One region of the Bradyrhizobium sp. SZCCHNR1002 genome, then DNA from elsewhere that is predicted to be linked to it. Evidence: predicted binding sites of a transcription regulator. Region 1 holds the regulator's gene; each other region holds the start of a gene.
The links. Region 1 encodes LexA, which represses DNA repair genes until DNA is damaged. Its sites were predicted from a motif close to TGTTCNNNNTGTGTTCNG; they were not measured.

Region 1 (4,344 bases):
CGTGAGACTGACGCCGATCGGAGCAGCGCGCCGAAGCAGGACGTGAGTCCACGTCTCTCTCCACGCGTCATTCCGGGGCGCGCGTAGCGCGAGCCCGGAATCCATACTCCGGGACGGTGATTGGTGAAGGAGGTCAAGCGAGCAGACATCCCGATCCTCTCGACCGGTCGTGGTTATGGATTCCGGGCTCGCGCTGCGCGCGCCCCGGAATGACGGGCGGAGAGAGCGTGCCATCAGGCGGCAACGTTGCACGCGGAGGGATCGCGCTCGCTGATCAAGACGCACCGTTGGCACCTCGCCGTCAGCACACACGTCCACGATCCCGCGGCTGAAATGCCCGAGTTGATCCGGTTCGTTCGGCCCTCGCTTAGCGAAGAGGGCGCAGGGAATGCCGGGTGCTGGCCGCAACCCATGGCCCGCCTGCGAACAAAAATGCAGGCGGCAGGTACCACAGGTTCAGCCGGTCATCCGGCATTCCCTGCGCGGTGGGCTTGTCGGCTGCTTCGCGCTCTCCCTGGTGCACCGGGCTTGTTGGCCACCATGACGACAATGCGCTTCGAGCGCCTTGCGCTTGACACCAGCGTCGGGGTGTCGAGACCACGCGACTTGACCGCCTGCAATTCGCCGTTCGTCCACGCGCCATCAGCACGTTGCGACAGACTGCAGCCACCGCCTCCCCACCTCACGTCTCGTGACGACCGCGAACCGTCCCTCTTCATCGAGGCGGGATGCGCGAGAAGATGCAGGTGATCTGCCCGACGGCGCAAGCGGAAACAGTGCGGCAGACTAACACGACGGGCAGTTGGCGCATGGCGGAGATGCGGAAATTGCCCGTCGGGCAGACACGCGGAGGAGAGCGACGAACGACGACGCTGCTGTCTAAGTCGAACCGAATATGCGGATCGGACATCCGGTCTGATGGGTTCTCTCGGTCCAGCCGGTCCCGATCCAACGGAAGCGACTTGCCCCGGGGACTTGGCCGCGCCGTGCACGTTCGGTTAGAACGCGACTCCCGCGAGTCGTCCCGCCTCCATCCGAAGGAACTCTCATGGCCTTGATGCCGGTGTCCGATGCGTTGTCTGCGGTGCTCGCCGGCGCCGAACCGCTGGCCGAGGAGATGGTCGGGCTGGACGAGGCGTTTCACCGGGTGCTGGCACGTGACCTCGCGGCGCTGCGGACGCAGCCGCCGGAGGCGATGTCGGCGATGGACGGCTATGCGGTGCGCGCGGCCGATGCCGACAAGCCCCAGGCGCGGCTCAAGGTGATCGGCGAGGTCGCCGCCGGGCGGCCGTTCGATCGCGTCCTCGGGCCTGGCGAGGCGGCGCGCATCTTCACCGGCGGCGTGGTGCCGGACGGCGCCGACGCCGTCGTGATCCAGGAGGACACGATCGCGGACGGCGATCACGTCGTGCTCAGCGAGGCCGCAATCAAGGGCCGCCACATCCGGCCGGCAGGAGTCGACTTCCACGAGGGCATGGTGCTGCTGAGCGCCGGGCGCCGGCTCAGCGACCGCGATCTGTCGCTCGCCGCCAGCATGAACCATCCGGCGCTGCCAGTGCGGCGGCGCCCGAGGGTAGCGCTGCTCGCCACCGGCGACGAGCTGGTGATGCCCGGCGCGACGCCGGGTCCGGGCCAGATCGTCTATTCCAACGGCTATGCTCTGCGCGCGCTGGTGCGCAGCGAAGGCGCCGAGCCGGTCGATCTCGGCATTGCCGCCGATACGCTCGACGCCACGGTTGCCGGCATCCGCCGGGCGCGCGAGGCCGAGGCCGACATCCTGGTCACCACCGGAGGCGCCTCGGTCGGTGATCACGACCTGGTCAAGCAGGCGCTCGAGGCCGAGGGCGTCGAGATGGCGTTCTGGAAGATCGCAATGCGACCGGGCAAGCCGATGATGCATGGCCGGCTCGGCGGCATGAGGGTGATCGGGCTGCCGGGCAATCCGGTGTCGTCCTATGTCTGCGCCATCCTGTTCCTGGTCCCCTTGATTCGACGCCTGCTCGGCCGCGACGAAGCGCTGATGCCGCGCGAGACCGCCCTGCTCGGCCGCGAGCTCGCCGCCAACGATTCGCGCGAGGACTATCTGCGCGCCCGGCTGGAGGAACGCGCCGACGGCACGCTGGTCGCGACACCGGTGACGCAGCAGGATTCGTCGCTGCTCGGCCATCTCGCGCTCTCCCAGGCGCTCGTGATCCGTCCGGCCTATGCGCCGAAGGCGCCGGCCGGCAGCCCCTGCGAGATCCTGCGCCTGCCGAACTGAGCGGTTTTCCCCGGCAAAGCCCGGATCGTTCATCATATTTTTAGGATTGCGGAACACACATCGAACATATAGTGTCCGTTCATGATTTGTTTTTAGTATGTTGCGGGCGACGCGAATACGAACGTCCAACTCCCATTCGCCCTTGGACGCAGGGCGCGGACTCGGACGACACAAACTGGGGACCAGGTCGAGATGCTGACGCGCAAACAGTACGAACTTCTGCGGTTCATCAATGAACGGCTCAAGGAAGCCGGCGTGCCGCCGTCATTCGACGAGATGAAGGATGCCCTCGACCTGCGCTCGAAGTCCGGCATCCACCGCCTGATCACGGCGCTGGAGGAGCGCGGCTTCATCCGCCGGCTGCCCAACCGTGCCCGCGCCATCGAGGTGATCAAGCTGCCCGAGCTGTCGCAGGCCGGCAACAATCGCCGCGGTTTCACGCCGTCGGTGATCGAAGGCAATCTCGGCAAGGTGCGGACCTCGACGCCCGCGCTCGATGATGGCGAGCGCCCGGTCGCGGTGCCTGTCATGGGCCGCATCGCCGCGGGTACGCCGATCGAGGCGCTGCAGACCCGCAGCCACACGATCAGCGTGCCGGCCGACATGCTCGGCAATGGCGATCACTACGCGCTCGAGGTGCGCGGCGACTCGATGGTCGATGCCGGCATTCTCGACGGCGACATGGCGCTGATCCAGCGCAACGAGACCGCCGACACCGGGGACATCGTGGTGGCGCTGATCGACGATGAGGAAGCGACGTTGAAGCGTTTCCGTCGCCGCGGCGCCTCGATCGCGCTGGAGCCCGCCAATACCGCCTATGAGGTGCGCATCCTGCCGCCCAACCGGGTGAAGATCCAGGGCAAGCTGGTCGGGCTCTATCGCAAGTACTGAGCACCGACGCGCTGGTATCGGACGACATGCACAGTTGAGCGGCGGCGCGATGCTTGGAGCGTCGCCGCAGCTCAAAAACGAGTCACACGCGAATGCACCTCATGATGTGCAGCGCGGCACGCTCAAACGCTTGTGATCATCAGCGGCCACACGCCATGCAGATCAGCGCAGAATTGCCGTGAAGCGCGCGCTAACATCGCCTCGATGTCCACTCTGATAGAGGCCTGCGCCTGTCCGGGGGGAAGCGTGGGTCGGCTATCTCTCAGCGAGGAGCGATCCGATGTGTGACTACAGCCTCCATGCCGTTGCCTCCCGTCCTGCCAAGGTCGGCGAGACGCTGATATCGACGACCTTCCGCGGCACCGCGACCCGCGGCTTCGCGGTGGAGACCGAGCCCAACGTTGCGGTGTGCATGCTGCCTGGCACCGAGCTCGCCTTCGCCGAGGACGTCCGCTACGACAGCCGCTGGCTCTGGACCCGGACGATCCGCGAGCGCGTCGCCAAGTTCAACACGATCGAAAAGCACATCCCCGATCGCCATCACGACGCCATCGAGTTTGCCGACGGCCGGCACGTGCTCGTCACGCAGCTCTGCGAAGGCCAGCGCGTCACCGTGCTGCAGCTGCCCGTCACCAGGCAGCCGGGCGAGCACCGTCCGGATAGCGCGGAGGAGGCGCCGGCATCGCAGACGACGCGGATTCGCCGGATCAGCATCACCTGACACGCGTCAGTCGATTTCGTCGTCTCGGATCGCTCGCCCGCAGCCCTCGGCCGGCACCTGCCGAAGCCGAGGGCGCGAGCATCAGCGCGGAAGCCGGACGAACTAATCCTCGATCACCTGCTCCGTCTCCGGCGGAGTCGCATCCTGGCCACGCGACGCAGGCGCGCGCGGTGTCAGGGTCATGTCGAATTCGCCGGCATCGGCCGAAGCCGGCCACCACGGGCGATCCGTGCCACCAGCGCGCACCGGCGTGACCGCGAAGCCGGCGCCCCGCTGCACCAGCATCAAGGCGCCCTGCTGCTGCAGACGCGGGCGGTCGATCACGGCGGCCGCACACGACGACGGCGCGGCGCGCGCGGTCACGATCAGCGCGGCACGGACGCAATCATCGGCGATGGCGTCGGCGCGCAAGGTCATGGCGACGAAACGGCCATCGGCCATCGCCACGACACAGCCCGCCTCGTCGCAGGAC
Region 2 (4,344 bases), 270 kb from region 1:
GGAGTACCGTGCCCACCGGCACGCCGATGACCTCCGGCAGCGCGACCGAGGTCGACTCATGGCACATGTTGGAGCTGTCTGGAAAATTGTTCGTGCCGTACATCCGGCCGAACAGCTGGTACATGTAGCTCGTCTCGAGCGATGCCCGGCCGGACGTGTACATCACCACGGCGCGGGGATCGAGACCGTTCAGCTGAGCGCCGATGTCGCGAAACGCGTCGTGCCAGCTCACGGCCACATATCGATCAGTTGCCGCGTCGTAGCGCATCGGATGCGTCAAACGCCCCTGCTCTTCCAGCTGGTGGTCCGACCACGTCCGCAATTCGGCGAGCGTATGCCGCGAGAAGAACTCCGGTCCGACCGTCTTGCCGGTGATTTCCCACGCGGTCGCCTTGGCGCCGTTCTCACAGAATTCGAAGGGATGCGGCTTTGCCGGTTTGGCCCAGGAGCAGCTGACGCACATGAAGCCGCCCGGCTTGTTCTGCTTGAGAAGAATCTCGCTGCCGAGCAGCGTGACCTCCTCCTGCGTCAGGATGCTGGCGACAGCATGAACCGAGCCCCACCCGCCCGCAGGTGCCTTGTAGTCTTGAATCTTCGCCTTCTCACTCACGGCACATCTCCGCGGCCCGAAAACCCGCCAACCCGTGATCGAGGTGCAAGTTCCCACCGTTCACGGGAGCTTGCGACCGGGTGCGCCGGCAGCGGCAACGACAAGAGATGCGAAAGAGAGCGAGGCGTGCGCTGCATGTCAGACGGCGTTAGGAACGACGCGACGTGCCAAACGTCTTCCCTGGGTCTCCGGCGGCGTTCCCCCATCTCGCTGGAGGCACTCCGTGTGGACTGCGGCCCAGCGTTCGACCCCTCGGGCGCTGGGCCCGTCCCTCCGGGGAAGCCGGGCATGCGGACCCGGCTCCCTCGCCCGCTCGTCTCAGGCGGCACTGCGTTGGAGATGGCGGCCTTCCCTGACCTCTTCGATGATCTTGGCGCTGAAGGCTTCGAGGTCGCCGGGATTGCGCGAGGTGATGACGCCCTGATCGACGACGACCTCGGCGTCCTGCCACTGGGCTCCGGCATTGGCGACGTCGGTCTTGATCGATTTGTAGGACGTCATCTTGCGCCCTTTTGCAATGCCCGTCTCGATCAGGAGCCAGGGCGCGTGGCACACCGCTGCCACGACCTTCTTGGCGTCGAACACATCCTTGATGAACTTCAACGCTTTGGGCTCCACCCGCAGCAGATCGGGATTGATTTGGCCACCGGGCAGCACGATCGCGTCATAGTCGGACGCGGTGGCTTGGTCGAGCGTCTTGTCGACCTTCACGGGCCGCCCCCAATCCTTCTGATCCCAGCCCTTGATCTCGCCTGACGCCAGCGAGACGATCTCGACGGTGGCGCCAGCCTGTATCAGGCGATCACGCGGTACTTCGAGCTCGGATTGCTCGAACCCGTTGGTCGCAAGGATCGCGATCCTCTTTCCTTTGATGTCCATCATCTTCTCCGGTTTGAATTGACACCGCGGGCAACCTTGCGCACGGGACCATCGTTCCCGATGCAAGCCTCGACCGATCGTCACAACTGGTCGATCAGCGGCCTAGACTCCTCCGTGGAACAGCCGACGGCGGACGCTGTTTGTAGAGAGGAAGCAAACTTGGCCGTCCCCGCGCGACGCGGAGGCCTGGCAGCTCTGCCGACGGATGCGATCTGGAGTCCCCTCGTGCCTTACGCATTATTTGAGAACGACGAACGATTGACGCGTCCGTTTCGAACCGAGCGCGAGGTCTGGGAGGCCGCCGAACAGGCTGACCTGGTTACGTTGGACGCGCATGGTGAGAAGGTTCTCGACAACAGTTTCGAGATCAAGCCGTGCGACGCGGCCCCCGACGAACTGGTAGGTTCCGGACAGGACATCGTGATCCCGCGCGCACGCGGTGCCGACACCTCACGCGAGACCAGCTCACAGCTGTCACCGTCGCATCGGACGAATACGACGCAGAGGTCGTCATGAGCCAAGCAGACTGACCATTACGTGTCAGGCGAGCCAGGTCCTCACATCTCGGCACCGCTCTCGGCCTGCGATGCGGACACCTCAGCCGTGTCTGGCCGCCCTGCGACGGGGGACCCCATCAGAGTTTTCCAGCTTGAGCCGCTCACGTTGCTCGCGCAGGTCGTCGAGCGTCGTCAGCATGCGTTCGAGCAACGCCTGCGCCGCTTCTGTGGCAACTCCGGCGCGCTGCAATTGCACGATTTCACGTCGCTGCCGGCCGACCTGAACACGCATCCGGTCGATTTCCGCTCGAATGAAACTGAGGTCGCGCATCGATCCACCATGCCATGGCCGTGAATCATTTTAGAACAAATCAGGAACGAATTGCAAGCCAGAAATGTTCGGGCTTGTAAGTCAGGGCATCAACGGAGGTCGATCATGACCGGGAAGATCGAAAAAGATCCGAGGAACTGGACTTCGGGAGACGATCCGATGACGGACGCGCAAGCCTCTTACCTGAAGACGCTTGGCGAGCAGACAGGTCGGCCTGATCCGACACAGCACGTACGGACCAAGGCGCAGGCTTCGGAACTCATCGATGAGTTGAGACGGGCCGCAGAGTTGGAGTGAGCCGCGATCCAGGGACGAGCCGACACGGATTGGTATCTGAGTGCTTCGGAACCAAGGCCGGAGCGGTCGCGAATCAAGAGCCGGTTGTCTAATCTTTGCGGTATTCCTCGGGAGTGCACCATGGTTGCGGACAGTGACAGCAAGGTCGCCTGGCATCGCGCTCAACTCAAGAAGAACCGCGCGACACTCAAGCAGATCGAAACGGCGCGGTTCACCATCGGCGAGAGTGCCGATGCCAGGGCGATCGAGCGGAGCAAACGGCAGGTCGCGGAGCTTTTGCTCAAGATCCGCGAGTCGGAACAGGTCGTCGGTCAACACGACAGGCAGAGCCGACGACCATTGGGAACGGATCTGCGCAGCCTCTCCAACGTCGCCTGGCGCAACTGGACCGGCAACGGTCCGCGCTGACGAACGAGCTATCCTCATCGGTTCGCTCTCGTCTCAGTCGAGGTGCCTCCGGGAGGCAGAGCTTTCCGAAACGTTGGCGGCCAGAGATCTATCGTCCCCTTGCTGCCAGCGCGCGAGCCGCTCGTCGCTTCTTCGAAGCGCATTCAGGTCGATCCGTCCCTGCGCCAGCGCCCGCTTGGCACAGCCCAGCACCCGATGGAACTGCGTGCCGTCATACGCGACGAGCAAGAGGTCGGCGCCGCCATTGAGGGCCTCCACGACGGCTCTGCAGAGGTCGCGGCCGTAGATCGCTCCCATCACGAGATCATCGGTCACGATCACGCCGTTGTACTTCCAGCGGTCGCGGATGAGGCCTTGAAGCACGGCCTTGGAATGCGAGGCTGGCCGCTCTGCATCGATCGCGTCGACGACGACGTGACCCACCATCATCGCCGCGTGTGAATTGTCCAACACCTGACGGAACGGTCGCCAATCCGACTGCTCCAACACATCGGCTGGCGTGTCGAGCTGCGCCGAGAAGTGATGGGTATCGGCCGCGACGCGGCCAAGGCCGGGAAAGTGCTTGACCGCGGCGCGGACACCGCTTGCCTCCAGGCCGCGGACATAACCGAGCGCGATATCGCCCACCGCAGCCGGATCGTCGGAAATCGCGCGCTGTCCTATCAGCGTGTGGAAGTCCAAGCGGTTGCGCTTCCAGCGCGGACGTAGATCGACGACCGGCGCCAGGTTGAAGGTGATACCAGCTGCGGCCAGCGCCTGTCCTTGAGCGCGCCCCATCTCGAAGGCGTCATGCGCGCGACGCGGCGCGGGCAGATCGGCCAACGTCGCAAGCCCGGGCATGTTCGGCACTGTCGGGGACAGGTGCGCGACGCGGCCTCCTTCCTGATCTGCCGACACCAGCAGCGGTGCCAGCCCGGCATTCAGGCGCTCGGCCTGCAATCGCGCGATCTCGGCGCGCAGCTGAGCCATTGTCCGTCCGCGCACGTTGCGGTGGGTCACATAGACGCCGGCAATCAAGCCCCGCCGTGCCAGCGCCGCGGCATCCTCCGGGACCGTGTAGCCGACCATGAAGTGCCGCCCGAGCAGATGGGCCACGTCCGGGTCTGTGCGAAACGTCTCGTACTTGCGCCAGCCGAACATGAACTGCGTTGATGTCAACGCGAACAGCGGGATGCACCATATCAGCACCAACAGCCGCCCCGCGGGACCTCGTCCCCAACTGCCGCTGAGCAAGAGCAGCAGCGGAGCTGCCAGGCCGATGACGAGCAAGGCTGCGTGGCCGGTTCCGCGCAGGCGGACCAGATACGGCTCGTTGCTGTTGA
Region 3 (4,344 bases), 220 kb from region 1:
TCCCGTCGCGGTCGTGAGACCGTTGTACTTTTCGTTTGCGACCGCGGCGCCGCCCTTCACGTACCAGAGCACGTTGTTCCAGGCATAGCCGATCTGGCCAGTGAGCAGGCCGACGCCATTGACCTTGGTCTGGTTGGTCACGGCCGGAGCCAGCTGGCTGGTGTTGCTGCCCTTGAGGTTGGCCCAGTTGCCCTGGCCTTCGACGCCGAACACCCAGCTGCCGGTCTGCCAGCGATATCCGATCTGGCCGCCGGCCAGTGCACCGGCCGCATCATGGCAGCCTTCGGCATTGGTCGCTGCGACGCCGCCGAACGCCACATTGTTGGTCCAGCAGGTGCGTGCCGAGCCGCCACCGGCGTTCAGGCCGAGATAAAAGCCGCTCCAATCATAGATCGTCGTGATCATCGCGGGCGCCTTGGTGAAGGTGCGCGCGGGCAAATCGGCAGCGATGGCCGGCGCAATCCCCAGCGCCAGCGAAGTTGTCGCCCCCAGCAACAGCCTTCTCATCGCATTCCCCAAACCAAGTCCGACGCCCGCACGCACGCTCTCACCAACGCCCACCCGCGCCGTCTTGATAGACCCTTCCGTGGTAAAAAGCCGTCACCCAAACGACACAGCGGCCCAGCAAGTGCCGGTTTCGGCACGCAAAAAAAGGCCGGCACGAGGCCGGCCTTTCGACATATTCGCGGTTCGCGTGCAATCAGTAGCGGGACACGCTCGGGCCACCGAAGTGGTAGGAGACGCCAGCCTTGACGGTGTGGATGGTGTCGTTCCACTCCGAGCGGTTGGTCGCGACCGGCGAGTACTGGATCGAGCTCTTGCCGAAGTCGAGGTAGTTGTACTCGACCTTAGCCGACCAGTTCTGAGCGAACATGTACTCGGCACCGGCGCCGATCGTCCAACCCCAACGCCAGTCGTTGGTCACGAACGAGTTGCCGGGAACGCCATCGTAGCGATGCTGCAGATCGCCGACGGCGGCACCGCCGCTGACGAAGAACAGCGCAGGACCGGCCGCCCAGCCGAGCCGGCCCTTGATGTCGCCGAAGCCGCGCAGCTTGGTGAAGTAGGTGTCACCGACGCCGGCGTTGATCACGGCCGAGCGGCCGTCGATGTCCGCCCAGTGGTAGTCACCTTCGAGACCGAACACGATGTTATCGACCTGCCAATTGTAGCCGATCACGCCGCCGGCGAAGCCGCCGGTGATGTCGTAACGCTGCGTGCCGGCGAAGATCGCTGTATTCGGCGCGCCGAAGAAGGTCTCATCGCTGCGGCCCCAGCCGCCGCCGCCCTGCAGACCGAGGTAGAAGCCGGCCCAGGTCGGAAGCGGAGCCGGCGCCATCACCGGGGCCTTCGTGTACGGGCGGGCGGCGAGATCGGCGGCTCCCGCCGGCGTCAGCGCCCCCAAAACCATCAAGCTGACAGCTCCAAGAAAAATTCTTTTCATCCCAACATTCATCCCAAGTCTCCCGCGTTGGGCGCCCCGACATTCGTCCCCGGAGGCGCACTTCTGTGAGGTGGCGCGACCGCCTTGGCGGCCTCAATCCATCCGAAAATATACGCGATTCAACCCTGGATACCGTCTCCCAAAAGCCACAGGCGCGGAGGATATGAGGCGAGCTAACTTAATGAAAGTTAATCGCTTTTTCGTGATTAAGGGAACTTTTAGCGGGTTCCATTTCGGGAACTTCCGGTTCCCTTGGGTTCCCTCGAGTTCCATGGAACTCGCTGTCTGGTTGTGTGCACAGTATCGCGAACAAAACTGGAACAATCGCACCCGGAGTGCTATATGTGGATAAGCAGCGAGAAAGCAGGTGGCTGGCGCGGCAACCGTATAGGGTCCGGCGCGAGAGGAAGGGTTAGCCACCTTGTGCCGACAGGCCGGTGGAGACGACCGGTCCGGTGATCTGAAAACCGCGGGAGAGTGTGATGGCGGGTAGCGTGAACAAGGTGATTCTGGTCGGCAATCTCGGGAAGGACCCGGAGATCCGGCGCACGCAGGATGGTCGGCCGATCGCCAATCTGAGCATCGCGACCTCCGAAACGTGGCGCGACAAGGGGACGGGCGAGCGCAAGGAGAAGACCGAGTGGCACCGCGTGGTGATCTTCAATGAAGGTCTGTGCAAGGTCGCCGAGCAGTATCTCAAGAAGGGCGCCAAGGTGTACATCGAGGGTGCATTGCAGACCCGGAAATGGACCGACCAGAGCGGCGTCGAGAAGTATTCGACCGAGGTGGTGCTGCAGGGTTTCAACTCGACGCTGACCATGCTCGATGGCCGTGGCGGCGGGGGCGGCGGCAGCTTCTCCGACGACATGGGAGGCGGCGATTTCGGCAGCAGCGGACCGTCGATGGCGCCGCCGCGCCGCGCGGTCGCCTCGGCCGGTGGTGGCGGACGCAGCAACAGCGACATGGACGACGACATTCCGTTCTGAGGCGCGCGAATTCTCTGCCTATGTGAGACGGCTTCCGTCCTGTCTGGAACGGCAGCCGGAGCGGTTTGAGCCCTGCACGCGATCACGTGAGGCCGATGCCTTGCCGGTCGTCGTGCGGGAGGCGTGAAACGGCAGGTCGCAGCGAAGAGCCGTGCTTGCTGGCGCGATCGACATCGACGTCAGCGAGCCCTTCGCGACGCCCGGCCCGCTGACCACGGGGGGTGATCATGAGCTTCGCACCGTTGCTCGCCGCCGAGCCTGCCGTCGTTCTGCATGCCTTTGCGGCGATGACGGCATTCGGGTTGGGAGTGGTTCAGTTCGCCGCGCCGAAGGGCACCGTGCCGCATCGAACGATGGGCTGGATCTGGGTCGCCCTGATGGCCGCGGTGGCGGTCAGCTCGTTCTGGATTCACACCATCCGGCTGGTCGGTCCATTCAGCCCGATCCACCTGCTGTCGCTCTACACGCTGGCCATGCTGCCGCTCGCGATATGGGCTGCACACCGCCATCGGGTGGCGGCGCATCGCCGGGCCATGATCATGCTGTTTTCCGGCGCCCTGGTGATCGCCGGACTGTTCACGCTGCTGCCGGGACGGATCATGCACAGGGTGGTCTTCGGGGTCTAGCAAGAGCGCTGCCGCCGCGTGCGCCGGGCGGCTGTGCCGTTCGGTTAAGTGACTGGAAAGGCGAGCAGAAAAAGCGCGCTCCTGACCCGCTTGGGGGTGGCCTGCGGGGCCGCCATGCGCTATATGATTCCAAGCGATTTTCGCGTGTCAAAACCGACCGGTATCCCCTTTGTCCGATAAAGAAGATGAGAAGCCCGGCGAGCCGGGCGGACCTTCCGACATTCGTCCCGTTTCCATCCTCGACGAGATGAAGCGCTCCTATCTCGATTACGCGATGAGCGTGATCGTGTCGCGAGCGCTGCCCGATGCGCGTGACGGCCTGAAGCCGGTGCACCGCCGCATCCTGTACTCGATGTACGAGCAGGGGCACACGCCGGACAAGAAGTACGTCAAGTCCGCGCGCGTGGTCGGTGACGTCATCGGTAAATACCATCCGCATGGCGACCAGTCGATCTACGACGCCATGGTGCGCATGGCGCAGGACTTCTCGATGCGCGTGCCGTTGATCGACGGCCAGGGCAATTTCGGCTCGGTCGACGGCGATCCGCCGGCCGCGTATCGATACACCGAGGCGAAGCTCGCCAAGTCCGCGATCCCGCTGCTCGACGACATCGACAAGGACACCGTCGACTTCCAGCCGAACTACGACAATTCGGACAAGGAGCCGTCGGTTCTTCCGGCCAAGTTCCCGAACCTGCTCGTCAACGGCGCCGGCGGCATCGCGGTCGGCATGGCCACCAACATCCCGCCGCACAATCTCGGCGAGGTGATCGATGCCTGCATCGCGCTGATCGACAATCCTGCGCTCACGATCGATGATCTCATCAACATCATCCCGGGGCCGGACTTTCCCACCGGCGGCATCATCCTGGGCCGCGCCGGCATCCGCTCGGCCTATCATCTCGGCCGCGGCTCGATCATGATGCGCGGCAAGGTGACGATCGACACGATCCGCCGGGATCGCGAGGCGATCATCATCTCCGAGATTCCCTACCAGGTGAACAAGGCCACCATGGTCGAGCGCATCGCCGAGCTGGTGCGCGAGAAGAAGATCGAAGGCGTCGCCGACCTGCGCGACGAGAGCGACCGCGAGGGCTACCGCGTCGTCGTCGAGCTGAAGCGCGACGCGGTGCCGGACGTCGTGCTCAACCAGCTCTACAAGTTCACGCCGCTGCAGACGAGCTTCGCGGCCAACATGCTGGCACTGGACGGCGGCCGCCCGCAGACGATGAACTTGAAGGACCTGCTGACGATCTTCGTCGCGTTCCGCGAGCGTGTCGTCACGCGC

Region 2: the regulator LexA is predicted to act here: its motif matches at 2,349-2,366, upstream of QX108_RS03795 (DUF3072 domain-containing protein).
Region 3: the regulator LexA is predicted to act here: its motif matches at 1,750-1,767, upstream of QX108_RS03995 (single-stranded DNA-binding protein).

Annotation. Positions count from the first base shown of each region.
Region 1 covers NZ_JAUHIS010000001.1:1,125,763-1,130,106, forward strand. Annotated here, with positions in the region: gene QX108_RS05030 (hypothetical protein) at 1-5, shown strand, start outside; gene glp (gephyrin-like molybdotransferase Glp) at 1,049-2,260, shown strand; gene lexA (transcriptional repressor LexA) at 2,453-3,151, shown strand; gene QX108_RS05045 (hypothetical protein) at 3,432-3,872, shown strand; gene QX108_RS05050 (ComEC/Rec2 family competence protein) at 3,975-4,344, opposite strand, start outside.
Region 2 covers NZ_JAUHIS010000001.1:853,487-857,830, forward strand. Annotated here, with positions in the region: gene QX108_RS03775 (FdhF/YdeP family oxidoreductase) at 1-610, opposite strand, end outside; gene QX108_RS03780 (type 1 glutamine amidotransferase domain-containing protein) at 929-1,489, opposite strand; gene QX108_RS03785 (hypothetical protein) at 1,649-2,005, shown strand; gene QX108_RS03790 (hypothetical protein) at 2,087-2,317, opposite strand; gene QX108_RS03795 (DUF3072 domain-containing protein) at 2,423-2,614, shown strand; gene QX108_RS03800 (hypothetical protein) at 2,735-3,022, shown strand; gene QX108_RS03805 (glycoside hydrolase family 3 N-terminal domain-containing protein) at 3,056-4,344, opposite strand, start outside.
Region 3 covers NZ_JAUHIS010000001.1:907,593-911,936, reverse strand. Annotated here, with positions in the region: gene QX108_RS04005 (outer membrane protein) at 1-507, opposite strand, end outside; gene QX108_RS04000 (outer membrane protein) at 701-1,444, opposite strand; gene QX108_RS03995 (single-stranded DNA-binding protein) at 1,927-2,430, shown strand; gene QX108_RS03990 (DUF2306 domain-containing protein) at 2,658-3,056, shown strand; gene gyrA (DNA gyrase subunit A) at 3,226-4,344, shown strand, end outside.